Regions from separate parts of the Weissella sp. ESL1156 genome, predicted to be linked through region 2. Evidence: predicted binding sites of a transcription regulator. Region 2 holds the regulator's gene; each other region holds the start of a gene.
The links. Region 2 encodes HrcA, which represses chaperone genes, less so after heat shock. Its sites were predicted from a motif close to TTAGCACTCNNNNNNNNNGAGTGCTAA; they were not measured.
Positions count from the first base shown of each region.

Region 1: a site for HrcA is predicted at 7,672-7,698, ahead of ACSKY2_RS04505 (co-chaperone GroES). Genes of this name have one in related genera too.
Region 3: a site for HrcA is predicted at 5,479-5,505, ahead of ACSKY2_RS04945 (ATP-dependent Clp protease ATP-binding subunit). Genes of this name have one in related genera too.

Region 1 is NZ_CP196372.1:884,150-895,127, forward strand. It holds gene yqeH (ribosome biogenesis GTPase YqeH) at 1-539, opposite strand, end outside; gene ACSKY2_RS04480 (YqeG family HAD IIIA-type phosphatase) at 532-1,059, opposite strand; gene ACSKY2_RS04485 (D-alanine--D-alanine ligase family protein) at 1,242-2,390, opposite strand; gene ACSKY2_RS04490 (DUF2785 domain-containing protein) at 2,470-3,453, opposite strand; gene ACSKY2_RS04495 (APC family permease) at 3,573-5,408, opposite strand; gene groL (chaperonin GroEL) at 5,703-7,325, opposite strand; gene ACSKY2_RS04505 (co-chaperone GroES) at 7,360-7,635, opposite strand; gene ACSKY2_RS04510 (ABC-F family ATP-binding cassette domain-containing protein) at 7,941-9,902, opposite strand; gene ACSKY2_RS04515 (bifunctional folylpolyglutamate synthase/dihydrofolate synthase) at 9,991-10,978, opposite strand, start outside.
Region 2 is NZ_CP196372.1:189,068-200,045, reverse strand. It holds gene rnz (ribonuclease Z) at 1-11, opposite strand, end outside; gene ACSKY2_RS01030 (hypothetical protein) at 154-897, opposite strand; gene ACSKY2_RS01025 (hypothetical protein) at 915-1,190, opposite strand; gene ACSKY2_RS01020 (DnaJ C-terminal domain-containing protein) at 1,270-2,190, opposite strand; gene dnaK (molecular chaperone DnaK) at 2,295-4,139, opposite strand; gene grpE (nucleotide exchange factor GrpE) at 4,204-4,770, opposite strand; gene hrcA (heat-inducible transcriptional repressor HrcA) at 4,786-5,811, opposite strand; gene ACSKY2_RS01000 (YfhO family protein) at 6,006-7,685, opposite strand; gene ACSKY2_RS00995 (glycosyltransferase family 2 protein) at 7,821-8,723, opposite strand; gene ACSKY2_RS00990 (glycosyltransferase family 2 protein) at 8,819-9,748, opposite strand; gene ACSKY2_RS00985 (flippase) at 9,805-10,978, opposite strand, start outside.
Region 3 is NZ_CP196372.1:982,019-992,996, reverse strand. It holds gene ACSKY2_RS04975 (MarR family winged helix-turn-helix transcriptional regulator) at 1-228, shown strand, start outside; tRNA gene ACSKY2_RS04970 (tRNA-Gln) at 344-415, shown strand; gene ACSKY2_RS04965 (L-lactate dehydrogenase) at 701-1,639, shown strand; gene alsS (acetolactate synthase AlsS) at 1,800-3,485, shown strand; gene budA (acetolactate decarboxylase) at 3,548-4,264, shown strand; gene ACSKY2_RS04950 (zinc-binding alcohol dehydrogenase family protein) at 4,389-5,396, shown strand; gene ACSKY2_RS04945 (ATP-dependent Clp protease ATP-binding subunit) at 5,607-7,670, shown strand; gene ACSKY2_RS04940 (LysM peptidoglycan-binding domain-containing protein) at 7,983-9,269, shown strand; gene ACSKY2_RS04935 (NlpC/P60 family protein) at 9,335-9,877, shown strand; gene ACSKY2_RS04930 (GNAT family N-acetyltransferase) at 9,932-10,210, shown strand; gene ACSKY2_RS04925 (dCTP deaminase/dUTPase family protein) at 10,309-10,851, shown strand; gene radA (DNA repair protein RadA) at 10,865-10,978, shown strand, end outside.

The sequences.
Region 1 (10,978 bases), 700 kb from region 2:
ACAACGTAGACTGAACGACCATGACGATATTTCGCAATTAAGTCTAATAACGTCTGAATGGCATCCCCATTCTTACCAGATGTTAATGCAATATCAATTGGTCGTAATCCTGCAATATTTGCTTGTTGCCGCATCCAATCCTTGATTTTTGTCCGTTTTAATGAGTGTGGTAACACATCAACCTTATTACCAACGAGTAAAATATCATTATTACCAACAAAACGATGTAAACCTGGAATGAGTGAACCAGAAAAATCAAATATATCCATCACATAAACAACCAATGCATTAGTATCAGCAATTTGTTCCAATAAACGTCTAAAATCATCATCCGTCAAATTAACCGGTTGAATTTCATTATAATGACGTAATCGAAAGCAACGTTGACAAAAAACTTCATCATTTTCAAAACTTTTTAACAAAGCTGACATTGGCGTATAACCAATGTCATTTTTGTGGTCAGTTTGAATAAGTGCCCCACAGCCAATACAACGCAAGCCTTCATCAATATATTGACGTACTGTTTCTTCACTAATCAAGTTCTTTCCTCCATTGTAATTGTGGATGTCGTTTCAACATATTCTTTTTAACCCCTTTTTCAAAAAAGCGGTTAATTTTTGTATTCCATTGATCTGTCTCAATCAGTGGTTTAACAAGAATACTACGCATACCAGCGTTATTTGCTGACCAAATGTCTGTTAATAATTGATCGCCAACCATAACAACTTCACTGGTTTCTAATTGTAAAATTGTTGTTGCTTCTTTTAAACCACGTGTCAGTGGTTTTAATGCACGCGAAACAAAGTTTAACTTCAATGGATCAGCAACACGGGCAATTCGACTTGCTGAGTTATTTGAAACAATCATGACTGGAATCTCTGCCTGTTGCATCGCTAACAACCAGTCATGTAGTGCTTGGGTACCATCCGGATTATTCCAAGCAACTAAAGTATTATCCAAATCTGTTAAAACAGCTTTAATATTTTGTTCTTGTAATTGTTTTGGCGTGACACAATAAATTGCATCAATCATCCATGTTGGGGTAAATGAGTTCGTCATTTTTCGTCCTTTTCCACTATTAATCTTATTTTAGAGTATACGCTAAATTAGAGATTTTATAAAGAACCCGACACGACTCTGCACATTGCAAATTGCTTTCATTTATTTAACACAATCTCAATATTAATAAAAAAGACGATTGTTTCTGAAATTATCAGAAAACAACCATCTTAGTTCATCATTTATTTTGTTACTTCAGCATTATATTGTTTCTCACCCATACGTTCTTCACCAAGGGAAACAAAATCATATGACAATTTATTTTGACGCTCAAATTCTGCAATACCATATTGAATCAATTCATCAATCAAATTAGTATAACTAATCCCTGAAACTTCCCACATTTGCGGATACAAAGAAATGTTTGTAAATCCTGGCAATGTGTTTGGTTCACCCAAATAAGGTACACCATCACTATCAATCATAAAGTCCATCCGTGTTAAACCAACTAAGCCCAATGCCTTATAAGCTTTCAAAGCCATTTCAGTGATTTCGTCAGTCAAAGCTGGCTCTAGTTTCACCGGTAGTTCAAAGACCATTCCTGAGGCATCCACAAATTTATTATTGTAATCGTACCAACCGTCTTCGTCAGGCAGAACAATACCACCTAAGTGTGACGCACGTGGTTGTTCATTACCTAAAATTGAAATGAAGACTTCACGTGGCTTATCCAGAGCGGCTTCAACCAATATCTTATAATCATATTGAAACGAATCTTGCAAAGCTGCGGTATATTCAGTAGCATTAGTGACACGTGAGACACCAACTGACGACCCTTGGCTAGCCGCTTTCACAAACAAAACTTTCGAATTTAATTTTTCAACTAATTCTTCATAAGTAAAATCTTGATAATTTTGATCGTTCAAGAGGACATAGTCTGTGTTACGAACGCCGGCTTGATTTAAGATACGTTTCGTTAAATCTTTATCAAAAGACATTGCCGACGCAGCAATACCAGGCCCAAGGTATGGCTTTTGTAATAGGCGGAACAATGCTTGTAATGTGCCATCTTCACCTAAGTTACCATGCACAACGGGATAGAAGAAATCAATATCACGCATTTCCCCCAATACAGCAATTGGTGCTAGTGGATTAGTCAAATCCATCTTTTTCTTAGCTGCTGTAACAACAGTGTCTTCATCTTCCCCCTCAAAAACGCGCCATGAATCTTCCACATTAATTATAATGCCATCTTTTGAAATTAAAAAGACCGTTACATTATACTTCTCTTTGTCCATCGCATCATAAATATTATGCGCTGACCGCTTTGAGACATCGTGCTCTGATGAATTACCACCAAACAACATTGCAATATTTAATTTTTCTGACATAATGGTTGTTCTCCCTTGTCTGTCAAACTGATTTGTGTAGAAACCTAAGTATAACATAGAATTCCTGTTTTCGGGACAATTATGCTAAAAAGTTGCGTGATTCATTTAAATAATCAATGATTTCTTGTGGTAGCGCATCGCGCATAACTAGTCCTTGTAAGAATCTCTGTTGATTATATAATCGATGCCAGTCACCTTCTGAATCTGGCTGCATTTGTCTGGTCATTTCTTGACGCCATTGCTTCAATTGCTTCAAAAAGTATCGTGAATATAATTCATCAGTATTGACTAATTCCGTAATAAAACCGATCAAGCGCCGATTTTCACCCATAATCAGAGGTGTATCTAAGCGTTTGAGCCTTTCAACAAGAATTGTTAATAGCAATATTTTATCCGCTCGCACCATCTTTGAGTCATGAGCTAATTCATCCAGTAAATTGCCAATATGCATAAAGGCATGTGCCCAACCTTTTTCACCAACAAATCCTCGCGTGTCACTTTCTAGAGCAATGTAAGTTGCAAAATTAAGCAAATATGTTTCCTCAATTTCTTCACTAATGAAGTGTACATTTCCTTTGCGATTAGCGTAATGTAACATTGATAAAATAAAAATAGCAAATGAACGGTAAAAAACACCATCATTTTCTTTTTCGGTAATATGACTAAATAACACATTATCCTGCAATAAATAGCGCACCATCAATAATAATTGATTTGGTTTAAAAACATTATTTTGCAGACCATCACTAATAAAGAAGAATGCACCTTTATCACGTAAGGTTGGATCTGTTTGTCGTAGACTACTCATTAATTCTAAAATATCTTCGTTAGTAATTGCGACGGGTTGACCAGCATAAAGTGTTTGTTGCCAATCTAAGATATGTTGTTTAATCATCCCGGCATCATTGTCCGACAGTTGGACAACTGGCGTCGCTTCATCATAATCAAATTGATCAATTAAACGGCCAACCTCGCTACCTAATGAATCAAACAACGTTCCCGCGTGCAAGCGTGAGCGTAACATCTTTAATTCCTCACGAACATCATCAATCGTATAGTCCATTCTTTCATCCCTTCTTTGTTTTTCGTCTCATTTAGATTACCACAACCTTCTAAAATAAAAAACATACGGGTCTATACAATTTCTCAACCTGAGAGGGATAAACCAGTATGTTATGATAACTATTCTTTTAAGTGGAAATAGTATGTTGAAACAGTCACATCACGTGAAGCTAATGCTGTACGCAATTTCATACTATTTTGATTATGCAAGGCATTTTGCCAACTATGGCGTGGCACAAATTGTGGAATTAAAATCGTTAACGAATGATTTCGTTCTTTTGTCCCCTTCGCAATTTCATCAACAAACCGCATGGCTGGTTTAGTAATTGAGCGATATGACGAATGAATGTCAACATAACGTACTTCTGGGAATTCTCGCTTAAATTCAACACCTAAACGATGTTCTTTTTGTGGATTAGAATCAAACGAAACGTGCATTGCTAATACTTTATCACCAATTGATTTCGCATAATCAACCGCCTCAGCAGTAGCACGTGTCAAATTTGATACTAAAACAATGATTGTTGCCCCATCATAATGACTACGTCTAATTGGTTCTTGCGATAAAATTCGCAACTGCTTAGCGACTAACCGATAATGCCGATTAATCCCCCAGAACATACGTATCAAAATTGGCATAATAATCAAATAAGGCCAAACTGATTCAAAATGTAAGGCAAACAACGTAATCACCAATACTGCTGAAATTAATGCACCAATAAAATTGATAAATGCTTTAGAAAGCCAATGGCCATCACGTTCACGCCACCAGTGAATAATCATGCCTGATTGCGATAAGGTAAATGGCACAAACACACCAACGGCATATAACGGAATCAAGGCCTCTGTTGAACCATTGAAAATGACCAACAGCACAATCGCGCCTAAAGCTAATGACATAATACCATTAGAGTAGCCTAAGCGGTCACCTTTATCCATGTAGCTATGAGGCATAAATTTATCTTTTGCCAAATTATAAGCCAATTGTGGAAAAGCTGAAAAACCGGTATTAGCAGCAACTGCCAAAATTAATGCGGTTGAAATTTGTAAAAGATAAAATAGGATACCATGCCCGAAAATACGTTGTCCAATCTGCGCTAAAACAGTGACATGGGCGTTTGGCTGAATACCATAAATAAATGACAAACCAGTCACACCAACCAAGAAAAAGGCCAATATGACAGCCATAATAACCAAAGTGATAGCCGCATTTTTAGGCTTTGGTTCTTTAAAATTTGGCACTGCATTTGAAATGGCTTCCACACCCGTTAGTGATGATGAACCACTCGAAAATGCCTTCAAAAACAATAAGATCGAAACACTACCTGTTGCAATATGTCCTGTCGTCGTTGGTTCGTAATTTACTCGCCCAGTTAGAATGTTATAAAAGCCCCAGACGATCATCACAACCATCATCGCAATAAATAAGTAGACTGGTACCATTAAAGCACCAGCTGATTCTCGTAATCCACGTAAATTAATACCCGTTAGAATTAAAATAATAATCACACCAATAGCAACATTATAATGATGTAATGATGGTATCGCCGACACGATTGCTTCAGTTCCTGATGCCACTGAAACAGCCACCGTCAGCATATAATCAACTAATAATGAGCCACCGGCCACCAAGCCAGCATTACGGCCCCAATTAGTTGACGTCACCAAATAAGCACCACCGCCAGCTGGATACGCATGAATAATTTGCCGATACGACAAAGTAATTGCTGCTAACAGAATCAGCACTAACGCAACGACTGGTAATTGCAACCATAACGTGGCAACACCACCAACAGCTACCAAAACCGTAATAATTTGTTCTGTTCCATATGCAACAGATGACAAAGCGTCAGATGATAAGAGCGCCAATGCTTTCGTTCGGCTAAGTTGACGTGCATCTTCATCCAGAGTTTTTAACGGTTTACCAATTAAAAACCGCTTCAATAAAGGCCACATGTTCCAGCTCCTCAATAAATTTAATTTTGATAAATATGATGTAGAAATTAACCTATTGGTAGGTGCCATTTCTACAAGGGTTTATTGTAGTGCTTAGCTTATCGATTGTCTATCCTTTTGTTTATTTTTATGTTTTCTTTTTTGTAACAATAACTGAAATATTTACGACACAAAAGAAAAGGTCTTAAACCCACCAGCATTCGGCAAATTTAAGACCTTTTTTATCAAAATAAGTAGCAATATCATGACGATATGCCGAAATCCGTTTTGATAGTAAACCAAGCATTTATGATTTTACATCATGCCGGGCATACCACCTTGTGCAGGCATTTGAGCAGCAGTATCATCCTTAGGTTGTTCAGCAATAACTGCTTCAGTTGTTAACAACAAAGCTGAAACAGAAGCGGCATTTTGCAAAGCAGAACGTGTTACCTTGGTTGGATCAACAATACCAGCCTTGATCATATCAGCCCACTCACCAGTTGCAGCGTTGTAACCAATACCAACCTCTTCATTCTTCAATTGGTTAACGATCACTGAACCTTCAACACCAGCATTTTCTGCGATTTGGCGAACTGGTTCTTCTAAGGCACGCTTAACAATATTAATTCCTGTTTGTACGTCACCTTCTTCTGATAACGCATCAACAGCTGGGATGGCATTAACTAATGCAGTACCACCACCAGAAACGAAGCCTTCCTCAACTGCAGCGCGAGTAGCATTCAAAGCATCTTCGATTCGGTACTTACGCTCTTTTAATTCAGTTTCGGTAGCTGCACCAACTTTAACAACAGCGACACCACCAGCTAACTTAGCAAGACGCTCTTGCAACTTCTCACGATCGAAATCAGAGGTTGTCTCTGCAATTTGACCCTTAATGATTTCAACACGTTCGTGAATTGCTGCAGAATCACCATTGCCTTCAACAATTGTTGTATTGTCCTTTGTCACCGTAACCTTAGCAGCTTGTCCAAGTTGGTTGATCGTTGTATCCTTCAAGTTCAAGCCTAAATCGTCAGTAATAACTGTACCACCTGTTAGGATAGCAATGTCTTCAAGTTGTGCCTTACGACGATCACCAAAACCAGGTGCCTTCACAGCAACAACGTTAAATGTACCACGCATCTTGTTCAAAACAAGTGTTGGCAATGCCTCACCGGTAATATCATCAGCAATGATCAACAAAGCACGACCTTGCTCAACAACACTTTGTAGCAATGGTAAGATTTCTTGGATATTACCAATTTTCTTATCTGTAATCAAGATATATGGATTATCTAATGATGCTTCCATCTTATCATTGTCAGTAACCATGTATTGTGACATGTAACCACGATCAAATTGCATTCCTTCAACAACATCCAAAGTTGTCTCAATACCCTTTGACTCTTCAATGGTAATGACACCATCATTGCCAACCTTTTCCATTGCTTCAGCAATCAACTTACCAACTTCTGGGTTAGCAGCAGAGATAGATGCAATTTGTGTGATCTCTTCTTTTGTTGATACTGTCTTTGACATATCATGCAATGATTTAACAGCTGCGTCAGTTGCTAATTCAATTCCCCGACGAACACCAACTGGGTTAGCACCAGCTGTAACATTCTTCATACCTTCATTAATGATGGCTTGTGCCAAAACTGTCGCAGTCGTTGTACCATCACCAGCAATATCATTTGTCTTTGAAGCAACTTCGGCAACTAATTTTGCACCCATGTCTTCGAAATGATCTTCTAACTCAACTGCCTTTGCAATTGTTACACCATCATTCGTAATTGTTGGTGCACCATAACTTTGTTCAATCACAACATTACGTCCTTTAGGACCAATGGTTGTCTTTACTGTATCAGCTAACTTATCAACACCTGCTTGCATTTTTGCACGTGCATCTTCTGAAAATTCAATATCTTTTGCCATATTTACGACCCTCTATTTTCATTAATTATTTAAATTACAACACTGCCACAATGTCTTTTTCGTGGACAACCAAATAATCAACCCCATCAACACTAATTTCAGTACCAGCAAACTTATCAAATATGACATTATCGCCTTCTTTGACTGCAGCCGGTGCTGACAAGTCACCTACCGCTTGTGTCGAAACGGCAACAACTTTTCCTGTAACTGACTTTTCTTGTGCATTAGAAGCTAATAAAATACCCCCAACTGATTGCTCAGGTGCTTCTGATACTTGCAATACAACACGATCTCCTAATGGTTTCAACATGTTATCTGACCTCCACAGGTTAAAATTTTCTATTTGTTAGCACTCTTTATATACAAGTGCTAATTAACACTATCAATAATAACACATTCATCACTTTTTGCAAACTTTTGTTTGACAAAATATCAAAAAAACAGATTTTATTTAGAAAAACTCATAGCTCATTTCGTTGTCATAACAAACAAAAACCGCCAATCCAACAATGAAGTGCCCCATAATTGTTAGACATAAAAATCTAACGATTATGGGGCACTTCACAAATAGATTGACGGTCCTTTATCAAAATATATCAATGACACAATCTGCTATTAATGATCGTCAGCAAGAAATGTTTCCAAAGCAAGACTTGCTTCAGTCCATTGATCCTCAATATCTGCTAATTGTTTATCAAGCGTTGCAATTTTATTAGAAAGATCCGTTAATTTCTCTAAATCAGAGCTATTCGTTGGATCATTCAACGCAACATTTAAATCATCACGTTGATCCGTTAATGCGGTCATTTGCTCCTCAATACCAGTAACTGCACGTTCCAATCGTCGCTGTTCGCGTTGTTGTTCTTTTAACGCAGTTCGTGATAACGTCTGGGTTTTTTCGGAGACAACAGTCGTTTCAGCTGTTGTGCTATTTGTCTCCTTTGCCAATTGCTTATCTTTCTCAGCAGCTGTCTTTTCAAGATAGTAATCATAATCGCCATCAAAAAAGCGTGTACCATTTGGCGAAAGTTCAATCACTTCAGTTGCAACTTCATTAATAAAATAACGATCATGCGACACAAAGAAAATTGTCCCATTATATTCATTTAAAGCCGTTTCTAAAACTTCACGAGAATCAATATCCAAATGATTAGTTGGTTCATCAAGAATTAAAAAGTTTGCATGTTCCAAAGCCAATTTAGTCAATAATAGTCGTGCCCGTTCACCACCTGATAATGCTGATACTAATTTTTCTACTGCCTCCCCAGAAAACATGAATGAACCTAAAATCGACCGAACATCCTTTTCGGGCATCTTAGGATGTTCATCCCAAATGGTATCAATCACAGATTTTTTATTGTCTAATGTTTGTTGTTCTTGATCATAATAACCAACTGAAACATTAGCCCCTAATTTAATTCGCCCCGCTAACAAGGGAAGTTTACCCAGAATCGTTTTAATAAAGGTTGATTTACCAATACCATTAGGGCCAACTAAAGCAACTGCATGTTGCTTATCAACAGCAACATTAACATTTTCGGCTAAGACATGCGTCATATCATATCCCAACTTCACATCTGTTACACGTAACACTTCATTACCAGAATCTTCATCAGCAACAAACTGAATATGAGCAACACCAGACTCATTCTTGGGTGCTTCGATGCGCTTCATTCTTGCTAATTGTTTGCGCCTTGATTGCGCCCGTTTTGTTGTTGATGCCCGCACAATATTTCGCTTAACAAAATCTTCCAATTTTGCAATTTCAGCTTGTTGCTTATCATATGCCTTTTGTTCTTGCAAAACCTTAGCCGCTTTTTGTTGCATAAAATCACTATAATTACCCTTATAGTGGTCTAGTTGACCAGAGTGCATATCGTAGATTTCAGTCACAACACGGTCCAAGAAATATCGATCATGTGACACGATTAGCAATGCACCTTGATAATTCTTTAAATATTGTTCTAACCAAGCCAACGTTTGCATATCTAAATGATTCGTTGGTTCGTCTAAAATTAACAGATCTGGTGTCTCCAATAGTTGCTTTGCAATGGCTAGTCGCGTTCGCTGGCCCCCAGAGAGGGCTGCAATTTTTTGATCATAAAATGACTCATCAAAGCCAAAACCGTGTAATACTGAGCGAATCGTTGCATCATATCCATAACCATTCTTCTCATCAAAATCGTGTTGCGTTTGATCATAAGCTGTCAACAACTCTGTATAGTCATCACTTTCATAGTCCGTCGTTGCAGCAATTTCCGCTTCCATTTGACGCATCCGTTCTTCCAAAGCAATCACATCGGCAAAGGCTGTCAACATTTCATTATAGACAGATAATTTCGAATCTAATCCTGAATTTTGAGCCAAATAGGCTAATCGAATGCCTTTTTTCATTGAAATTTCACCTTCATCAGGTGTTGTTTCACCAATCAACATTTTTAATAATGTTGATTTTCCAGCGCCGTTGCGCCCAACTAAACCAACTCGGGCTTTATTCTGTACTTGCATCGAAATATTTTTAAAGAATGTGACACCATTAAAACGTCGCGCCACATTACTTGCTTGTAAAATAATCATATTTATCACTCCATCTTAGGCATGATGTGTTATCTTACCTAATCTCATTCTCCATCTACTGTATCAAATCAACCCATTTGACGCTAGGTTATTCTTGATCAGCAAGCGCTTGTCGTACCTCAGATACAAAATACAGTGAACCAGTCAATAAAATGATATCGTTCGTACTGCTTTCCTTTTTAACAATATCAAGACCCACTTGCCACGTCCGATGGACAGTTACGTGCTGTGTACGAACTTGATGTGCTGCTAATGATGGCTCAAGTGGTTGACGATTATTCGGTCCTTGAAATCCAACCACATGCAAATCAACATTTGGTAGGTCAGCAAGTAATTGTAACATTTGAGGATAATTTTTATCCTGTAAGACACCAAATAAAATGTGAATCGTCTTTTTTTTAAATCGCGTTGTTAAAATTTCGATTAGCGCCTTTATTCCTGGTTCATTGTGTGAACCATCTAATATAATTATCGGGTCTGTTGCAATTTTTTCAAACCGAACCGGCCACCAAACTGTTTTTAGCGCTTGTGTCACCATTTTCGGTGTCAATTGGCGTTTAAAAAAGTTGGTAACCAACTGAGCTGTTTGTAACGCAACGGCTGCATTATCAATTTGATAATGACCAATCAAGTCAACAAATACTTGCTGATAATTAATTGTCCCCGATACATCGAATGTTTCACCCCATAGATTTTCATCTGGTAATGCGGTCACTTGAAATTGTTGTCCCAAACGATACACGGATGCACCCATAGCAGTTGCCACTGTATCAATCACTTGATTAGCTGCTGGTGTTAATCGTCCCACAACAACAGGACGCTGTTTTTGAATAATGCCGGCTTTTTGTGTTGCAATTTTTGTTATTGTGTCACCTAATACCTGCATGTGATCCAAGCCAACGGTGGTAATCACAGAAACAATTTTATCTGGAATGACCGTCGTTGAATCCCACGTGCCGCCGACACCGACTTCCAACACAACCACATCAACTGGGTGTTCTGAAAAATACATAAACATCATAACTGTCAGTGTTTCAAACTCAGTTAACCCAGTTGTTAATTCATCATCCATTTGA
Region 2 (10,978 bases):
TCGATTTGCATGATTAGGAACTCCTTATCTTCTTTAAATTATTCGTTGAATCTACGTTTTAAACTGATTCAAAAAGAAAACCGTCCAAAATGACGGTTGATACTACCTATAATATTATCATTTTTTATATATTTAATACAGTTGTTTCACATATTAAAAAGTGATTGTTTTAACTGCTGATGGTTTCACAATATCTTTTCCTGACGAATCTTTTACCGTTGCAAATTGGATGTCAATCGATGACAAATTAGCAACTAATTGTTTTGGTACTAGTATCGTAGCTGTCGTTGTAACTGTATCATAAGGCACAATTCCTGCCGTATTTAATTGACCATCATTGTATATACCACTTAATGCCGACATCGTATCATTGTTTGGATATTTAATCGCCGTTATTCCTGGTGTAATTGCCGTGACAGCACCATTATTAGTCACAGTATAGGTAATAACTAATGTCGTAAACTTAGATGCTAATTTACGATCATTTAGCGTGCGTCTTGCAGACAACAATGCATTTTGCGTACGCGCAGTGTTTTCAATCACATTGATTTGTTCTATTTTGTAACTTATATCACCATTTATAATCGTACTGTTAACTTGTTTACTAGCCGCCCATTTCTGAACGAGGCCACTTTCAGTAATTTGGTACTGACCAACCTTTTTAATATGGCCAAGTTTAACATAATTACTATTAGCTAAATCCTTCTTAGTCGGCTTGTACTTACCATTATTTTTGTCACCTTTTTTTGCAAAAGGTTGTTTATTGTGGGTCAATGTTTCTTCTGCCATGGTTTGGACACGAGTAGGTTGTCCATTAGTACGATATAATACTAAAACCACAATAATTGCAACAATTCCCACAATAGTTGCTACAAGCCAGCCTATTCGTCTTTGCATATCAGCCTTCCTTAATCTCAACCAAGTACAACAACATCATCAATAATACGATACCCATATATTTTGTGCAATTGTTGTTCGTTGTCACGTATCACAATTTCTAATGTGTTATCGTGGTACTTTTGCAAATCATTAATTGTTGTTCGCTGTTGCATATCTATTTCCAGTACCAAAAGATTACCATCTTTACCAACAATTCTAACAGGTTCATACTGAGGAACCAATAAACGAGTCATTATTGGTCGATCTAAAGGCATACCGCCTAATGATACTTTTAAATCTCCTAAATACATAGATACTCTCCAATTTATGTTGTTAATTATGACACAAAAAAAAACAAGCAACCTTAAATTGAGTCACTTGTTTATCTATTTAACCGAAAAACCCTTTTTTATGTTCTCCAGTCATTGCTTCACGGAAAGCTTCAAGTGCTTTCTTTTGGTCTTTATTCAATTTCTTTGGTACATCCACGTACAGCGTCACAATATGATCACCATTACTGTTACTACGCATATGAGGGGCACCTTTACCACGCAAGCGGAAGTTTGTCTCAGTTGCAGTACCTGCTGGTACCTTCAATTTTACATCACCATGAACTGTCTTAACAGAAATTTCACCACCAAGCGTTGCGGTTGTAAAATCAATTGGCATACGTGAGTAAACAGTCGCACCATCACGTTCGAAGCCATCTTTTGATGGTGAAACATGAAAGACAACAAATAAGTCTCCATAAGGGCCACCATTAATACCTGCTTCACCTTGACCAGACAGGCGCATTTGTTGACCATTTTCAACACCAGCTGGCACAGTAACCTTTAATTCCTTATTTTCTTGCTTGCCATTATCCGTAGAACGCGTATACGAAATAGTTGTATCTTTTCCGAACACAGCCTCCTCAAATGTTAGATTCATGCGGTATTGTAAATCTTGTCCCTTGCGTGGTCGATTTGGATCTTGGAACCCACCGCCAAACATTTGGCTAAAGATATCCCCAAGATCAGAGAAATCACCGTATTGGGCATTGCCACCACCGAAGCCACCGAAACCGCCAAAGCCACTTTGGCCACCAGCTTGACCATCAGTTGAACCGTACTGATCATACATTGCTCGCTTTTGCTCATCGCCTAAGGTTTCATATGCTTCTTGTACTTCTTTATACTTTTCTTCAGCGCCTGCCTCATGGTTGAGATCTGGGTGATACTTCTTAGACAGCTTACGATAAGCCTTCTTAATTTCATCTTGTGAGGCGTTCTTATCAACACCTAAACGCTCATATAATTCAGTATTATTCATGAGGCAACTCCTCCTAAAAATTCAATATGTATCGCCTTGTGAGCTGCTATTCTCACAGAGGCGTACGGTCTGTAACGTAGGGGTGTTCAGATCGTTAATTCAGTTTACTTCTTATCATCATCTGAGACGTCTTCGAAGTCACCATCAACAGTATTGTCATCGCCTGACTTACCTTCTTGAGCAGTACCTTCAGTACCTTCAGCACCTTCAGCTGGTTGTGCTTGTTGATATAACTTAACAGCTAATTCTTGAGAAACTTTCTCCAAAGCTTCCTTCTTTGTCTTCATATCTTCCAAGTTATCAGCTTCTTTGGCAGCCTTCAAATCAGCAACACCATCTTCAACTGGCTTCTTCTCATCTTCAGGCAACTTGTCGCCAACTTCTTCCAATGTCTTTTCTGATTGGAAAATTAATTGGTCAACTTCATTACGTAAATCAGCTTCTTCTTTACGCTTCTTATCAGCTTCTTCGTTCGCCTTAGCGTCATTCATCATACGCTCAATTTCATCATCTGACAATGATCCTGAACTCTGAATGGTAATCTTTTGCTCTTTATTTGTACCCAAATCCTTCGCAGATACAGAAACAATACCATTACGATCAATGTCAAACTTAACTTCGATTTGTGGTACACCACGAGGTGCAGCTGGGATGTCAGCTAATTGGAAACGACCCAATGTCTTGTTATCGGCAGCCATCGAACGCTCACCTTGCAAAACATGAATATCAACGGCTGGTTGATTATCAGCAGCTGTTGAGAATGTTTGTGACTTTGATGTTGGAATGGTCGTATTACGATCAATCAACTTAGTGAAGACACCACCCATTGTTTCAATTCCCAATGATAATGGTGTCACATCAAGCAAAACCACATCCTTAACATCACCGGTAATAACACCACCTTGAATAGCAGCACCCAAAGCAACAGCTTCATCAGGGTTAATTGAGTGATCTGGTTCCTTACCAGTTAACTCCTTAACAGATTCTTGTACTGCAGGGATACGAGTTGAACCACCATTCAAAATAACCTTGTCAATATCGTTCATTGAAAGTCCAGCATCCTTCAAAGCATTGCGAACTGGTCCTTCAGCGCGCTTAACCAAGTCAGATGTTAATTGATTGAATTGTGCACGTGACAATGTTGTTTGCAAGTGCAATGGTCCTTCATTAGTTGCCGTGATAAATGGCAAATCAATTTGTGCTTCTGTTGCTGATGATAACGTCTTCTTTGCCGTCTCAGCAGCATCCTTCAAACGTTGCAATGCTAGCTTATCATTCTTCAAGTCAACACCATGTTCTTGCTTAAAGCCATCAGCTAACCAATCAATAATCTTTTGATCAAAGTCATCACCACCAAGATGTGTATCACCATTCGTTGACAAAACCTCGAACACACCGTCACCTAACTCTAGTACGGAAACATCAAATGTTCCACCACCCAAGTCATAAACCAAAATCTTTTGATCTTGATCTAACTTATCTAGACCATATGCCAATGAAGAAGCTGTGGGCTCGTTAACAATACGTTCAACTTGTAGACCCGCAATCTTACCAGCATCTTTCGTTGCTTGACGTTGTGCGTCATTAAAGTATGCAGGGACAGTAATCACTGCCTTATCAACTGTCTCACCTAAGTAATCTTCAGCATACTTCTTAATGTATTGCAAAATCATTGCTGAAATTTCTTGGGGTGTATAATCTTTACCATCTACAGTAACCTTATAACCAGGCTCACCCATGTGTGACTTAATTGATAAAATCGTGTCTGGATTAGTAATTGCTTGACGCTTTGCAGTATCACCAACTTGTGTTTCACCATTCTTAAATGAAACTGCTGATGGTGTTGTCCGACCACCATTTGGATTAGTAATAATCTTTGGTGCGCCACCTTCCATAACTGCAACAGCAGAATTTGTTGTTCCTAAATCAATTCCAATGATCTTTGACATAATAATTTACCTCTTTTTGATCAGATTTTTTATTTTTATATTGTGCTAATGGTCGGTCGCTATGTTAATTATAAACAGCTACCATTGCTGGTCGAATAACACGATCAGCTAAAACATATCCCTTTTGAAGAACCGTCGCAATTGTATCAGCTGGATGATCATCATCAGCTGGTACTGACTGAATCGCTTGGTGGAAGTTAGGATCAAATGCTTCACCAGCTTCACCAACCGCTTTCACATCATGCTCTTCAAGCGCTGAAATTAATGTTTTATAAACCATCTCAACACCTTTTTTAATTTGTTCAGCTGCACCATCGTCAGCTTCAACTTGTAATGCGCGTTCAAGATTATCGACAGCTGGTAAAATTGACGCCGCCAATTTTTGATTAGCAAATTTCACAGCTTGAACTTGCTCTTTTGCATAACGAGACTGCATATTTTGCATTTCAGCATGTGCACGCAAATAATTATCTTCAGCTTCAGCAACTTTCACTTTCAAATCTGCAATTTGATCTACTTCAGTTTTTACTTCGGCTTCCTCAGATTCAGTCGTTTGCGTTTCAGCGTCAACATCTGTTTCTTCACTGGTAGCTTCTAGCTCTTCTTCAGGGTTCTGCTTTTCTTCTGACATGTTAACACCTCTTTTCTAACGATAGTATTCTAATAACTGCTGTGTTAAAGCACTACGGAACGCATCAACCAAACTAACCATATCAGCATATCGCATTGATGTTGGGCCAAGTATGGCTATCGCACCAACACCGTACTGTGCAACACGGTATGTGGCTGATACTAGGCTATATGGTGATAATAAATTATTACCATTCTCATCACCAATTTGTACCATTACGCCATCATTTGCTGTTCCAACAACCCGACGCATATCATTTGCCGAATCAAGCAACTGATACAATTGCTTAACGTCTTGCAAACTCGAATTAACCGTGAAGTCTAGAACATTTAAATAACCACCAATGAATACTTGTTCATGAATCGAACGAGCTAATACATCACCAAACAGTTGCAAAAAAGCAACCGGTGTTCGAATCGTTCGTTCCATTTGCCAAGGTAAATCACCAGTCAATGTTTTTAAAACATCAATAATCGGTTGGTTCACTAATGTCTTATTAATATAATCAACCATATCATCAAGGTTTCGCACCGACATACCTTCTGGTAATCTGAAACTTTGACTTGTCACTTGTCCATCATTAGTAACTATAATCGCCATGATTTGCTGACCATTAATTGGTACCAAACGGAAGCCTGATAGTCGAATATCAATCGATTCAGGTTTTAGAGCAACAACCGTATAACCTGTTAGAATTGCTAACTCATTTACCATTGTTTGCATTAAATCATCAATTTCTTGAAAATTGCGATTAAACACACGTTCTAAAGATTCCTGAACGACTTTTGATAAACGATGCTGATGCATTAATTCATCAACATAGTAACGATAGCCTCTTTGTGAAGGTACACGTCCTGACGAAGTATGCTCTTTTTGTAGCAAGCCTAATTCTTCTAGTAGTGCCATCTCGTTTCGCACAGTCGCTGAACTTACTGTCAAACCCAATTCACTCAATAGTGTTTTTGATCCAACAGCTTTGCCGGTTTTTGCGTAATCGCGAACTATTGTAGCTAATATTAGCTGCTGTCTTTTCGTTAACATACGCGCCACCTTTCTTAGCACTCTCAACTACTTCGTGCTAACAGTTATTATAGTACACGCCTTATCGTTACTTGTCAACACTTTTTAGCACTCTTTATTATTAAGTGCTAAATTAGATTACTTTTCCCGGTATATCAAGCATTAACTGTTCAAAAAAGCAAGTAGTGACCTATTTATGCCGCTACTTGCCCCATCTATGATTTATGTTTTGCTTTGATGATTTTCATACTGCCAATGATTATCAAGATTAACCACGATACTAGGCTAAGCCAGTTTGCAAAAATTCTAACTGGTGTGTTTTTGTATCTAATATCAATTTTATTATGCCCTTTTTTAATAGCAACAGCGATTAGATTTTCCTTGGTATACTTAGTAGTCATTTCTTTATCATTAACGTACGTATGGAACCCTGGATAATATATATTTGGCAGTAACAATCGTTGATTTGCTTGCTTAGAACTAATCTGATAGTGAATAACATTATAGCCTGTCGACCAGCTCAGCTGTTGTATATTTTGATTAGGATTAATTGCTGGAATATTATGTTGCTCTAACTGATACTTTAATCCAACACTTTGTTTTGGCAAATAATCATAAACATAGTTATTTAATGTACTTTTTTGAAAGTCTTGCCACTTAACAATGGTTACTGCATTATTTTCTGGATTATGTTTAATATTGAAGTTTAAACTAGTTGCTGTCATCAAACCAATTAAGCCAAACAAACTAATTATTATTAGGCGGTTATGCTTATTGGTAATTAAATCCTTTAATGCAATGGCGCCTAACAATGAAGATAAGAACGTTGCAAAATATAAAAAACGTCCAACAAATTGAATAAAACTAAAATATTTATCAAAAATTGGCCATGGAAAAACATTAGAGGCCAATATCACTGACAATAACATAATGACAGCATAATATTTTAAAGGTGCTTGAAACTTGTGCCAACGAATGGCGACACACACAAACAAAATTATTCCTAGTATGCCCAAACTATATGATGCAATATTGCTAGTAATAAATAGACTTGTAAGTGCATAAGTTGTCTTGGATAAAATCAATTTATTTACGGAAATATTTTTCACAAATAATAGATTTTGCATTAATGGTAATAAGAAAAAGGCTGTCAGACAACCCGTTAATATACCTGCATATACGAGCCTCAATAGTCTAAACCATTTTACCTTTAACGGTTCTGATAGCGTTAAAGTTGCAAAGAAACATAGCATTAATAATAAAAGTGCAACACAGGCATCTGGCAAGTCACTAAAAATCAATCCGGTGACACCAAGTGATAAAAGCCACCACTGTTTATAATCACCAACTGCAATTTGATACATACCCAAAAAAGCAATTGGTATAAAAATAAATGCAAATGATCCGCCAAAGCTCCGATAAAACAATGTAATTGTTAGTGTAAAGTGACCAAAGCCGTATAAAATGCTACTTAATAGTGCCGTATAGCGATTATGAGTTAATTTTAGTGTCACAACGTACATTGATGTAAAAGTCAAAAAGAAGATTAGTGCAACAAAAATCAGATACGCCAAATAAGCATTGCCAACAATGACTTGCAAAAAAGCTTCTGGCAATAGCGTAAAAATTGGATAAAACATATTTTCAGGATAACCAAATGATCCGAAAGTTTTCGTCATCATACTTGGATTAATTTGCGTCATATGTCCCGCTTTTAAATTCAAATAACTTTCGGCAATACGTGAAATATGAAAACGACCATCCCATCCCGGATTATGCTGGTAAGCCGGTCCGTGCAGATAAGGTAATATCAGTAAAAAACTTAATATGGCAAATAATAATAACGTGCTTATATTGGGATGCTTATTAATAACAGCTTTAATTTTTGAACCCACGACTCTATCGCTCCTTTAAAAACATAGTCTTACTATATTGTACGTGATAACACCGAAATAATGGCCCTTTTTTCAAAATAAAAAAAGATTGCTAATGACGCATTAACAACCTTTACCATAGACCATCTTTCGATACTAGTCATTTAATTTTTTATTTTTTGCAAATTCAACCTTAGGACGGAAGAACCATCCAGTAACCGTTCCTTTAATAATCATTTTTAATCGTAACTTCATATTTGGTTGGTGGTTACGAAACACTCTAAAAATTTCGTACAACACCTTAAGATGGGTCCGCAGGTATAACAATAACCCTCTTTGCCGACTAAAGTACATTTGATTACGGAATGCATAGAAATAACGTGGCACTCGATTAATTGTATCTAGCGAGACATTAGAGGCAATATTATTAGCCATCTTATGGATCACTCGAGAAGTCGGTACCATATAACCTGGCAATACCCGTGCTGAACGTTCTGTATATTCAATATCATCGCCCCAAATAAAGAATTCAGTAATTGGCAAGCCAATATTTGCGACGATTTCTCGACTAAACATAACAGAAACGAAAGTCGCATTACGCAATGGTTCAAGTGCCGTTGCATCGAGTGGAATTTTATGGAATCGTTTTTTTGGTGCTGGTAAATTCATTTGTGCGCGAGAATTATCCGTCCATCGTACATCAGAAGCCAAAAAGCCAAATTGATTATTTAGTTTATCAGCAGCATTCACTAATTCTGTTAGTGCCGTTGGTGTTGGTACGGTATCATCATCCATTAACCAAACATAATCATCATTCGTCTCTTCCATAAAGTAGCGAACACCTTTATTAAAGCCACCCGATCCACCAATATTTTCTGTCAAACGGACATAACGAATTGCATCACCCAAACTGGTTAAATATTCTTGTGTCTCTTTTTCACTATTATTATCAACAATAATAATATTATCTACCTTAGTTTCAGAATTTTGTAAGGCCTCAACGACCTCTTTTAACATAGGTAGTCGATTATATGTTACCACAACCGCACTCACAGTCATTTTTATAGTCTCCCAACTATTTCATTCTTTATTTTTGAGTTAATTAACATTACTCAGACTTACTTATACAGATTTGACCTAAAAAGAGGCTTAGATTATTTCACCTTTTTAGCCACATAAATTGGTCGTTTTTTAACTTCCAAATAAATATTTGAAATATAACGACCAACAATACCAATACTTAACAGTTGTACACCACCAAGAGCCAAAATGATAACAACCATTGACGGCCAACCAAATACGGATGTACTTGGATACAAAATTGCTCGAATAAAGACAATAATTGCACCAATAATTGCCAGGAGAAATGCCAAACCACCTAACAAAGAAACCAATAACAAAGGAGCTCGTGAGAAATCAATAAAGCCTTCAATAGAGTATTTGAACAATCCCCAAAAAGACCATGATGTTTGTCCAGCAACCCGATCTTTATTTTCATAGTCTAAGTACTTCTGTTTAAATCCTACCCACGAAAAAATACCTTTTGAAAACCGATTATATTCTTGCATGCTTAAAATAGCATCCACCATTTGTCGACTCATGACACGAAAGTCTCGTGCACCTTCAACGATATGTGTATCGGACATTGCATTGATCAATTTATAAAATAGCTTTGAGAACCATGAACGAATAATTGGTTCTCCCTGTCGATTCGTACGACGTGCACCGACAGCATCCCATTCACCAGATGACACGCCGGCTAACATTTCTGGTAACATTGCTGGTGGATCTTGTAAATCGACGTCCATGACAGCAACGTAATCACCGGTTGCATGTTCTAAGCCAGCGTATAATGCCGATTCCTTACCAAAATTTCTAGAAAATGACACTGTATGCACATGATCATCTTTTGCAATTAATTCCTCCACGACAGCCATTGTCTTATCAGAAGAGCCATCATCAATGAACCAATATTCCAATTCATATTCGGAAAAATTTTTGTGTTCTTCTTCTATTGCGTTATAAAACAAATTTACGGTATCTTGTTCGTTAAAAACCGGTACAATCAAAGATAGCTTTGCCATGTCTTCCCCTTTTAAAAACTTACTGCATTCTATTATAGCAAAATTTTCCTTATTTCTTATTTTTTAAAAAATTTTTTTACAAAAGTTAGCCCTTCTGTCACGATATTCGCACGTAGCAATATCACCACCGCAAAATAAACGACGGTACCAACCGCTATACTGACAACAGTGCCACTCGGATTAGGTTGTAACTTCAACGTCATTGGTATCAGGATCGCAAACATAATTATGCCCGCAACAAAATACTTCCAAACACCAGTAAACAGTCTTGTAATAGATAAATCATGCCTCACAACAATTAATTGATAAATCGTCACTGCTGCTTCAGATAATACTGTTGCAACTGCTGCACCGTAAAGACTCCACATTGGAATTGCAATGAAATTTAAAATAACATTTAAAATTGCTCCAATCGTCACAGACATCGTGTAGTCCTTCGTACGGCTGACTGGCATCAAATATTGTGTTCCTAGCACATTACTCCAAGCAATCAAAACAATGATAGGCGATAATATTGATATTGTCCAACCGGCTGGTAAAAATGACCAACCCATATACCAAATAGATGTTTTCGGTCCCAAGGCCATCATACCAAACATTAATGGTACAGATAATGCGGTCACAAAATCCATTGACTTATAAATTGCCTTATTCACTGCTGATAAATTACCTTTAACAAAATAATTTGCAACACGTGGTAGCATCACCGTCCCTAATGCGGTCACAAGCGCTAATGACACCTTAATAATCTTGTCAGCATTTTCATAGAATGCAGACAAACCAATTGAATCGGGTTGAAAAAGAGGCAGCATTGTTTTATTTAACTGTAAGTAAATTTGCGTTGCAATTGTCGGCATAAACAATGCTAACGTTGGTATCAGATGTTGTTTCAAACGTAATGTTTTAATCTTTGGCAATTTAACTTGTCCGGGTATATAAAACCACATTGATAAATTACCTAAAACCTGTGTCAATGCTAGTAACAAAATATAATTGTTAACGTCATCAGGTGATTTCACAACCAAAAAGATGAGGACGACCATCGCTATTTTGACTAGTGAATTTCGAATAACCGTCTTTTTAAAGTCTTCTAAGCCCATGAAATACCAAGAAATATCTAGCAAACCTGAAACAATGACCCAAGTTTGTAAATATAATTGGTGTGTATTTTGATTAAATTCACCCGAAACATTGCGCATCAAATAAACAAAAAGCAAATAGGCAAAAATA
Region 3 (10,978 bases), 790 kb from region 2:
ATTCGTATGCTTCTACGGAAAAAATATATTTGGCAAGAAGCAGATATTACCGATCGTCGTCGCATGTTATTACATTTAACGATACATGGTTACAAAGTTGAACAAGCTTTGAGTAAACAAATTGAAATGCGTTTTGAAAATTGGATTTTAGAAGTAGGTGATGAAAGGGCCAAAAAAATATTAACTTTCATGGAGCGATTTGGTGAAAATATACCAACCAATATATAGGAAAAGTAAATTGACAAGCTAACTTTTTGGTTTGAATTGTATATCGTGAATATCTTTTTTGTTTGATTAGGCTTGAATTTGTGGTTAGTATGTTGTATGATTTAATAGTTGTTTTTGGGCATTAGCCAAGTGGTAAGGCAATGGTTTCTGGTGCCATCATGCACTGGTTCGAATCCAGTATGCCCAGTTTTACAGATGCGGGAAGTGTTAGTTATTCGTTAAGAATGGTTAACGCTTTTTGTTTATCATTATTTGTCAAAATCGTTAAAAAGATTGGTGGCATTAGAGTTGCAAAAAACAAAGTTAGTCGTTATGATAGTGGAGCAAGTTTGAGAAGATTATAAATAGCCAGATAGAGACGACCGTTTGTACGACGACCGCCCTTTTTGATGTGCGTTGTTGCGACGGTGTCTTTGGTTATGACACTTTAATAATGGTTTCCATTATTGTCTATTTTTTGGAGGAATGAATTATGACACAACACCATCAAAAGGTTGTTTTGGTTGGCGATGGCGCTGTTGGTTCATCATATGCTTTTGCATTGATGCAACAAGGTATTGCTGAGGAGTTAGTAATTGTTGATATTGACCAGAATCGAACGACAGGAGATGCTATGGATCTGGAAGATACAACTGCTTGGACATTTAATAAGCAGGTCTGGTCAGGGACATATGCAGATGCTCATGATGCAGACTTAGTTGTTATTACGGCTGGTGCGCCACAGAAGCCAGGTGAAACACGACTGGATTTAGTTGATAAGAATTTAAAAATTATGAAAGTCATTGTGTCAGAAATTATTGCCAGTGGGTTTAACGGTATCTTCTTAGTTGCTGCTAATCCAGTTGATATTTTAACGACTGCTGTACAAAAAATGTCGGGGTTTTCAAAAGAACGTGTCTTTGGCTCAGGGACGTCGCTAGATACAGCGAGATTACGAGTGGCATTGGGACGACGATTTAAAGTTGCTCCTGAAGCAGTGTCAGCATATATTCTGGGTGAACATGGCGATTCAGAATTTGCCAACTTTGATGAAGCGACCATTGGTGGTCGTCCATTGAAGGTATGGGCAACTGAAGCAGGAATGACAGCTGAAGATTTAGAACAAATCTTATTTGATACAGCACATAAGGCTTATGACATCATTGCGCGAAAAGGTGCAACCTTCTATGGCATCGGCGCATCCTTAGCACGTATCACGCGAGCAATTTTCCGTGATGAACGAATCATTTTACCAGTGGGTGCACCGTTGGATGGACAATACGGATTAAATGATTTGTATATTGGGACACCAGCTGTAATTGGTGCAAATGGTATCGAGCAAGTGATTGAAGTGCAATTATCAGATGATGAACAAGCAAAAATGCAAAAATCTGCTAAAATGTTGATAGAAATTTTGAATAAAAGTTTATAATAAATGAAAACGCTTTATATTCGATTATTATACGTATTGTGAAAAAATGAACTACCGTTATGTCTAAAATAATGGTAGTTTTTTACTACTAAATATTGACAGAACGCGCTACAATATAGGCATTGATGCTTATTGGCAATATATTAAAGAGGTAGAGTACATGTCTGAAGAAAAGAAGACTGGTGCCGACTTAGTTGTCGACAGTTTAAATAACCATGGCGTTGACTTAGTGTTTGGTATTCCTGGCGCTAAAATTGATCGTTTGTTTGAAAAATTAGATCATCCTAGTGAAGGTAAGAAAGCACCAAAATTAATTGTGACACGGCACGAACAAAATGCTGTTTTTATGGCACAAGCATTTTCACGTATCACTGGTAAAACTGGTGTCGTTGCAGTTACTTCAGGACCTGGGGTTGGTAATTTAGCTTCTGGTTTGATGACGGCGACTGCTGAAAATGATCCGGTTTTGGCAATTGGTGGTCAAGTACAACGTAAAGATTTATACCGTTTGACACATCAAAGTACACCATCAGCAACTTTGTTTGCACCAATTACAAACTATTCAGTAGAAATTCAAGATCCAAATAACATTTCGGAAATTATTTCAAATGCTTTCGCTGCTGCAAATGGTCCAAAGCCAGGTGCCGCATTTGTTTCGTTACCACAAGACGTTGATGAAGCTGAAGTAAATGCAGCGGCATTACCAGCAGTTAAGCCGGCACGTTATGGTGCTGCAGCTGCCGAAGATATTGCTTGGCTAGCAGAGCAAGTTAAAGCTGCGGAGCTACCAGTCTTGTTAGTCGGTGCACGTGGTTCAGATGATGCGACAACGGCAGCCTTGCATGCATTACTTGAACAAACAACATTACCAGTTGTTGAAACATATCAAGGTGCAGGTGTTATTTCTCGTGAATTAGAAGAAAAGACTTTCTTTGGTCGCATTGGTTTCTTCCGTAACCAAGTTGGTGACCAATTATTAGCCCAATCTGATTTGGTTATTACAGTTGGTTATGACGCAATTGAATATGAACCACGTAATTGGAACAAGAATGCTGATTTGCGTATTGCGGCAATTGATACACAAGCTGTTCAAATTGACAATAACTTTACGCCTGAACGTCAATTAGTTGGGACACTAGCTGATACTTTGAAAGCATTGCAAGAACAAATTGCAGGTTATGAATTACCAGTTGCTTCTCAGAACAAGTTGACTGAATTTAAGGCTGCTTTACATGCGGCAGAAGAACCAACGTATACACCAGCACAAGCAAATCTAAACCACCCATTGAACATTATTAAGTCATTACAAGCACACATGACTGATGAAATGACCTTATCATCAGATATTGGTTCACATTATTTGTGGCTTGGTCGTCATTTTAAGTCATATGTGCCACGTCATTTCTTGATTTCAAATGGTATGCAAACGTTAGGTGTCGGATTACCTTGGGCTATGGCTGCAGCAATGGTTCGGCCAAATGCAAAGTCTGTCTCAGTATCTGGTGATGGTGGTTTCTTCTTTTCAGGTATGGAATTGGCAACTGCTGTTCAACTACACTTGAACACGGTGCACATTGTTTGGCAAGATAATTATCACTATGATATGGTTAAGTTCCAAGAGGAAGTTAAGTACAATGGTGAGTCAGCAGGTGTCAAGTTCTCAAATATTGACATTGTGAAGTTTGCCGAGTCAGCTGGTGCCAAGGGATTGCGTGTTGAAACACCTGACCAATTGGATGCGGTTATGGATGAAGCTTTTGCAACCGAAGGACCAGTTGTTGTTGATATTCCAGTAGACTACTCACATAATTATGAATTAATGTCACAATTAATTGATGCAGAATAATATAAAAAAGCGTCCAGTTCACTGGGCGTTTTTTGTTAAAATACCATATTAGGAGGAAAATCATGGCAACAGTTTATCAACATAGTACATTAGAAGCTTTGATGGGGAAAGTGTTAGGTGGTACGGCCACTTTAGCTGAATTAAAAGAGCATGGGGATGCAGGTATTGGTACTTTCGATGGTCTTGATGGTGAGATGATTATGGTCGATGGTGAGGTTTATTATATGGACGGTGAAGGAACGATTCATCACGTGACAGATATGAATAAGACGGTACCATTTGCGACTGTTCATCATACTAGTGATCCATCAGAAAAAGTGACCTTCAGTGCTGGTAATATGAAAGAGATGGTTTCGCTTGTTCGTGATCGTGAATTAGAGAATACATTCTCAGGTGTAGTTTTGCGAGGTAGTTTTGATTATATGAAAGTTCGGTCGGCACCTAAGTCAGAACGACCATTTCCATCGTTATCTGAAATTACAAAAACACAACGCGAGTTTGAAAAACGCGATGTGACAGGAACATTAGTTGGTTACTATTCACCTGAATTGTATCAAGGTACTGTTGCAGCTGGTTGGCATGTTCATTTTTTGAGTGACGATCGTACCTTTGGTGGTCACGTACTAGGATTTGATGCGAATGAGCTTGAAGGTGATTTAACGATTTTTAATGATTATGCACTCCACTTGCCTATTCAAGATAAAGATTTCCGTGAGCATCATGTTGAAATGGCTGGTCTGAAAGAAGGCGTTGCAGCAGCAGAAGGTTCACAAGATTAAGTATTTATACGATAGTAATGACAACAGCGAATAGCGTTGCCATTACTATTTTTTTTATAGTAGAGATAGTATCATATAAGTAGAGGAATAATGGGAAACATGACTTATTATAAGGGAGTGAATCATGACAGAAATGATGAAGGCGGTTGTAACAACAACGGATGCGAACAAACCATTGATAGATAAGAAAATTGAACGACCAAACATGTCGAATCATGATGTGTTGGTTAGAGTTGCTGCAGCAGGCATGAACCCGGTAGATATGAAACAATGGGAATTAGCTGCAGCAGCAGGTCAAGAACGTGTATTGGGATTTGATGCGGTTGGCGAGATTGTCGCAATGGGGGATGATGTGACAAAATTCGCGATTGGTGATCGTGTGTTTTTTGCCGGTGAATTAGGTCGGACTGGTTCTAATGCTGAATATGAAGTTGTTAGAGAAGCGTTGATTAGCGAAGCACCAAGTAGGTTATCGAATGTAGAAGCTGCTGCAATGCCGTTAACATTTTTAACAGCATATGAAATGCTTGCTGATAAATTTCAGATAGAAATGGTTGCCGATGGTGCTAAAGGTGAGACTTTATTTGTGATCAATGGTGCTGGTGGTGTTGGTTCAATGATGATCCAATTAGGCAAATGGCTGGGAATGACAGTTATTGCGACCGCTTCACGTCAAGATACGATTGATTGGGTTAAAAAGTTGGGGGCAGATTTTGTGGTCAATCATTGTGATGATTATGTGACGGCGGTAAAAAAATTAGGGTTTACAACAATACCCTATATTGCTGTACTACATTCACTTGATCAACATTTTGAATCAGCTGCTAAGTTGGTTGATGTATTTGGCCATATTGGTGCGATTGTGCAATCAACGACACCACTGCCTGTTGGTTTGATTAAGAATCAAGCAGCATCACTTGATTGGGAATTTATGTTTGCAAAAACAAATGCTGGTAAAAATGTTGCGACGCAGGGAGCCGCATTGACTTTGTTAGCTAAGTTAGTTGATGAGGGTGTTGTACAATCAACGTTAACCAAAACAATGACGGGGTTATCTGCAAAAACGATTTTAGCAGCACAGAGAGAAGTTGCTATTGGAAATATGATTGGTAAGTTAGTTATTGAATATTAAAATATAATTAAATATATTCAAAAGAATGGACTTTTTATGAACAAAAAATTTATTCTTTTTTATAAAAAAATCGCGTTTTTGACTTGCACTCTATGCATGAGAGTGCTAATATAGATAATGTAAGCAAGGTCAATAAAGGTCAAACAAACGGCAACTATTGTATCTATTGGGAATAATGAATATAAAAGAGATTGTAAGGAGGCTGGTAATATGGCACAAGATCCATTTGGTTTTTCAAATTTTGATGATATTTTTCGTATGATGAATAATGAAGCAACAAGGGCACAACAAGCACAACGTACCCAGCAAAGGCCCCGCCCACAAATGGGACAAGGTAATGGGGGCAATAATAATGGTCAAGGTGATAGTTTACTTGATCAATACGGTATTAATTTGACTGAAATGGCACGTAAGGGTAAGTTCGATCCAGTAATTGGTCGAGATGATGAAATTGCTCGTGTTATTGAGGTGCTTAACCGTCGAACAAAGAATAATCCAGTATTAATTGGTGAAGCTGGCGTTGGAAAGACAGCGGTTGTAGAAGGTTTAGCACAGGCCATTGTTAACGCAAAGGTACCTGGTAAGCTGCAAGGTAAAGAGGTGATTCGTTTAGACGTTGTCTCACTTGTTCAAGGAACAGGTGTGCGTGGTCAATTCGAAGAGCGTATGCAACAATTGATGGATGAAGTATCTAAACGTGAAGACGTCATCCTATTTATTGATGAAATTCACGAAATTATGGGGGCAGGAACAGCAGGTGAAGGTTCAATGGATGCTGGTAATATCTTAAAGCCTGCCTTAGCTCGTGGTGAGTTCCAGTTGATTGGAGCAACGACATTAAATGAGTATCGTAAAATTGAAAAGGATGCAGCGATTGCTCGTCGTTTCCAAACAGTTCAAGTCAATGAGCCATCAACAGATGAGGCACTGCAGATTTTGAAAGGTATTCGTTCGCGCTATGAAGACTACCACAAGGTAAAGTATTCAGATGAGGCACTAGAAGCAGCTGTTAACTTATCAAATCGTTACATTTCAGAGCGTTTCTTGCCAGATAAGGCAATTGATTTAATTGATGAAGCGGGTTCTAAGAAAAACTTATCAGTTAAAATCGCTGATCCAAAAGAACTAGAAAATAAGATTCATTCAACTGAAGCTCAAAAACAATCAGCTATTGAACGTGAAGATTATGAGAAGGCAAGCAAGTTACGTGATCAAGTCAATAATTTGGAATTACAGTTAGAAGCCGTTAAGCAACAAGCACCACAAAATGAAGCTGCACAAACAGTAACAGTGGAAGATATTCAAAAAATTGTTGAGGAAAAGACTGGTATTCCTGTTGGTGAATTAGCAGAAACGGAACAGACACAATTACGAAACTTAGGTGATAATTTATCAGCTCATGTTATTGGGCAAGAAGAAGCCACTGAAAAGATTGCGCGTGCCATTCGTCGTAATCGCGTTGGCTTTAATAAAACTGGTCGTCCAATTGGTAGTTTCTTATTTGTTGGACCAACAGGTGTTGGAAAGACTGAGACGGCTAAGCAGTTGGCAAAGGAACTATTTGGTACAACTGATAGTATGATTCGATTCGATATGTCTGAGTACATGGAGAAACATTCTGTTTCAAAGTTGATTGGAGCACCAGCTGGGTATGTTGGTTATGAAGAAGCTGGTCAACTAACTGAAGCGGTTCGTCGTCGTCCTTATTCATTGATCTTACTTGATGAGGTTGAAAAGGCACATCCTGATGTGATGAACATGTTCTTACAAATTTTAGATGATGGTCGATTAACTGATGCACAAGGTCATGTGGTGTCATTTAAAGATACTATTATTATCATGACATCAAATGCGGGTACCGGTGTCAAAGAAGCAAAGGTTGGTTTTGACCCAGAAGACAGCCAAAGTGGTTCACATCTACTAGAACGCCTCGCACCATATTTCAAGCCAGAGTTTTTGAATCGTTTTGACGGCATTGTTGAATTCAATGCACTTTCAAAAGAAAACTTATTAAAGATTGTTGATTTGATGATCAATGATATGAATGCTGCAATTGCAGAAAAGGATTTGCACATTACGATTACTGACGATGTCAAGCAAAAGATTGTCGAATTGGGATATAATCCTGAAATGGGTGCTCGTCCATTACGTCGTGTTATCCAAGAACAATTAGAAGATCAAATTGCTGACTTTTATCTAGATAATCCTGAAGCAAAACAATTAATTGCAAAGTTAGTTGATGATAAAATCACTATTGAAAAAGATGAAAAATAAGTTGAATAAAGTTGCTAAATTATTTAATAAAGTATAAATGATTTATAGGCGGTAGTTAGGACTACCGTCTTTTTTTGTACAAGAATGATGCTCTGATTTTTTTAAATGCATTAAAAACGAACAAAATAAAGAAAAAATTAAGGATTTTGTGTTGTGTAACATAAATGAAACATTAAATGCATTTTTATGAAAAGTCTATAAAGTACAATAGTGCTTGTAGTAAAGATAAAGAAAACCTTAAGAAAAGTTCTCGTGGGCTATTTCTTAACATAATATAGGACAACAAATTTTTAGTTTTAAGGGGTACTTAATATGCACGCATCTGTAAAAAATACGCTATTAGCAACTGCCGGAGCAGCGGCTGCCTTGGCAGGTAGTTCAGTTGTCGCTTCAGCTGATTCTATCACTGTTAAATCTGGGGATACACTTTATGCATTAGCAGCTGCACACCACGTTACTGTTGATGATTTAGTATCAGCAAACAAAATTGCAAATGCAAATTTGATTCTTGTTGGTCAAAAGGTTGAAATACCTGGATCAGCTGCACCAAAGTCTGCAGCACAATCAGTTGCTTCTTCAGTTGCAACGAAGCATGTTGCTAGTGGGGCTACTTATACAGTTAAAGCTGGTGATTCACTGTGGGCAATTGCTAACGCTAATGGTATGACTTTGTCTGAATTGTTATCAGTAAATGATGATCTTTCAGCTTCATCAATTATCTATGTTGGTGATACAATTAATCTTTCAGCTTCTGCACATCAAGTTGCTACTAGTGCAGCACCTGCATCGCAAGCTGCTAGTTCAGCCGCACCACAATCAGTTGCTACAACATCAACAGCAAATGTATCAGCAGCGAATGCGTCGGCTGCTGCCGCAAGTTCAGCCGCAGCGCAATCAGCTGCAACATCAGCAGCAAACGCTTCATTAGCTGCTAGCCAAGCTGCCGCAAGTTCAGCTGCTGTTCAAGCCGCTGCAACGTCAACAGCAAATGCCTCATTAGCTGCTAGCCAAGCCGCTGCAAGTTCAGCTGCAGCACAAGCCGCCGCAACGTCAGCAGCAAATGCCTCATTAGCTGCTAGTCAAGCTGCTGCTAGTTCAGCTGCAGCGCAAGCCGCTGCAACGTCAGCAGCAAACGCATCGGCTGCCGCAGCAAGTTCAGCCGCTGCACGACCACAAAACGTGTCAACGACATCTACAGCTTCTGCTGCCGCTACAACAACATCTACATCTGCTACGACGACAACATCAACAACGACTAATCATGTTTCATCAAACACGACTGGAAACACATACCCATATGGACAATGCACTTGGTATGTTAAGGGTGATTTGAGTTGGGTAGGTAATTACTGGGGTAATGCCTCATCATGGCCAGCATCAGCAACTGCTGCAGGTCATACTGTAAATTCAACTGCATCAGTTGGTTCTGTTGCGTACTTTGCACCTGGTGTTGGTGGTGCAAGTAGTTATGGACACGTAGCGGTCGTTGACTCTGTTAACTCAGACGGTACGATTACTATTTCTGAAGCTAACTATGCAGGTAAGCTATATAACGAACGTACAATTTCTACTGCTGGTGTTCAGTTTATTCACCAATAAAAAGCTATTATTAAAAAGACTCGTTCGCGAGTCTTTTTTTATACATTCAAGTAGAGGTAATGATAATGCCATTTAGAATAGAACCTGGACGTGTTGTTCACGTGAATGATTATGATGAAGCGGACGCTGAAATTATGTTTGAACCGCCAATTGCTGAAAAACCTGTGACGATTACTGTTTCAAATTTTGCTCGTAAAACAACCGGTGCTCGCATTCAGAGAACAATGATGAAAATGATTATGGAAAGCATATGTGAACCGTTATTAACGGTATTAGATGATGTACTTGATGTACCTTATCAGAAAGAAGGAAAAAATATTGATACTGGTTTTGATACTGGTGGATTAATTCAATATATGTATAATCGCATTGAAGGTGTTGGTTTTCCTCATGAAGTGAGTGAACAAATGCAAGCACTGACACAATTTACGGTTTCTGAAGCGATGCCCGGAGATTTATTAGCTTGGGGTAGTCGTGTATTACCAACAACTGCAGGTATCTATATTGGTGGTGGTAAATTTGTTACGATTGATTCTTTTTCTGAAAAAGTTAGTATCAAATCAATTTCGAATAAATGGTTACCTGATTTTGTCGGGGCACTTCGATAGTTTATAACCCATGGATATTTGTGATTCGGTTATAATGATACCAGGAGGTTTGATATGGAATTTATGTATGAACCTGGTCGTTTATTTCACGAAACAAACGGTATTGTAGATGCAGAAATATTATTTCCAGCAATTCTTGGTGGCAAAGTTTGGTCGATTGATCATACCTATGTTGATCCAGAGTTGCGTGGTCAAGGAATTGCAGCACAGTTACTAGCAGAAGTCGTTGCACAAGCAGAGAAAGCACACGTGCAACTAAAACCAGTATGTACTTACGCACGGCAAGCCTTTTTTAGACATCCAGAATATCAGAAAATCGCCTATAAAGGTTAAGTTTGTTTGAAAGCATGCGTGAATTTGACGTGTGCTTTTTTATTTTTCATGAAATTAAGTTATACTTATCTTTGATAATTTATTTGAAAGGAATAGTTATGAAACGAGGATTTGCTGTTGTTAAGAAATACGCAAACGCTAATTTAAATTTGCCAGTGCGCGCGACAGAACAAGCTGCTGGTTATGATTTTCAAGCAGCGGAGGATTTTACATTGCCTTCTATTTGGCGATTACCATTTTTGAAAATTTTATGGCAGATAAGGCATAATGAAACTCTAACATCAGAAAGTTATGAACAAGCATCTCGTACAATTAAACCACTGTTAGTGCCTACTGGTATAAAAGCTTACATGGGTGAGAATGAATATTTAATGATTGCTAATCGTTCTTCAAATCCTTTAAAGCGCGGGTTAATTTTGCCAAATGGTGTTGGTATCATTGATGCGGATTATGTTGATAATCCTAAAAATGAAGGTGAAATTTTTATTCAGATGATTAACTGGAGTGTGCGTGATGTCACGATTAAAAAAGGTGAACGAATTGGTCAAGGAATCTTCATGCCGTTTTTAACCACTGATAATGATCAATTACAAACCAAAAAGACGCGTCAAGGCGGTTTTGGTAGCTCAGGTGTAAAATAAAAAAGGGGGAAATATGGCAAAAACAAAAACGCAATTCGTTTGTTCAAATTGTGGTTTTGTCTCACAACGATATATGGGGCGCTGTGCAAACTGTGGTGCATGGGGAACATTTGTTGAAGAAGTCATG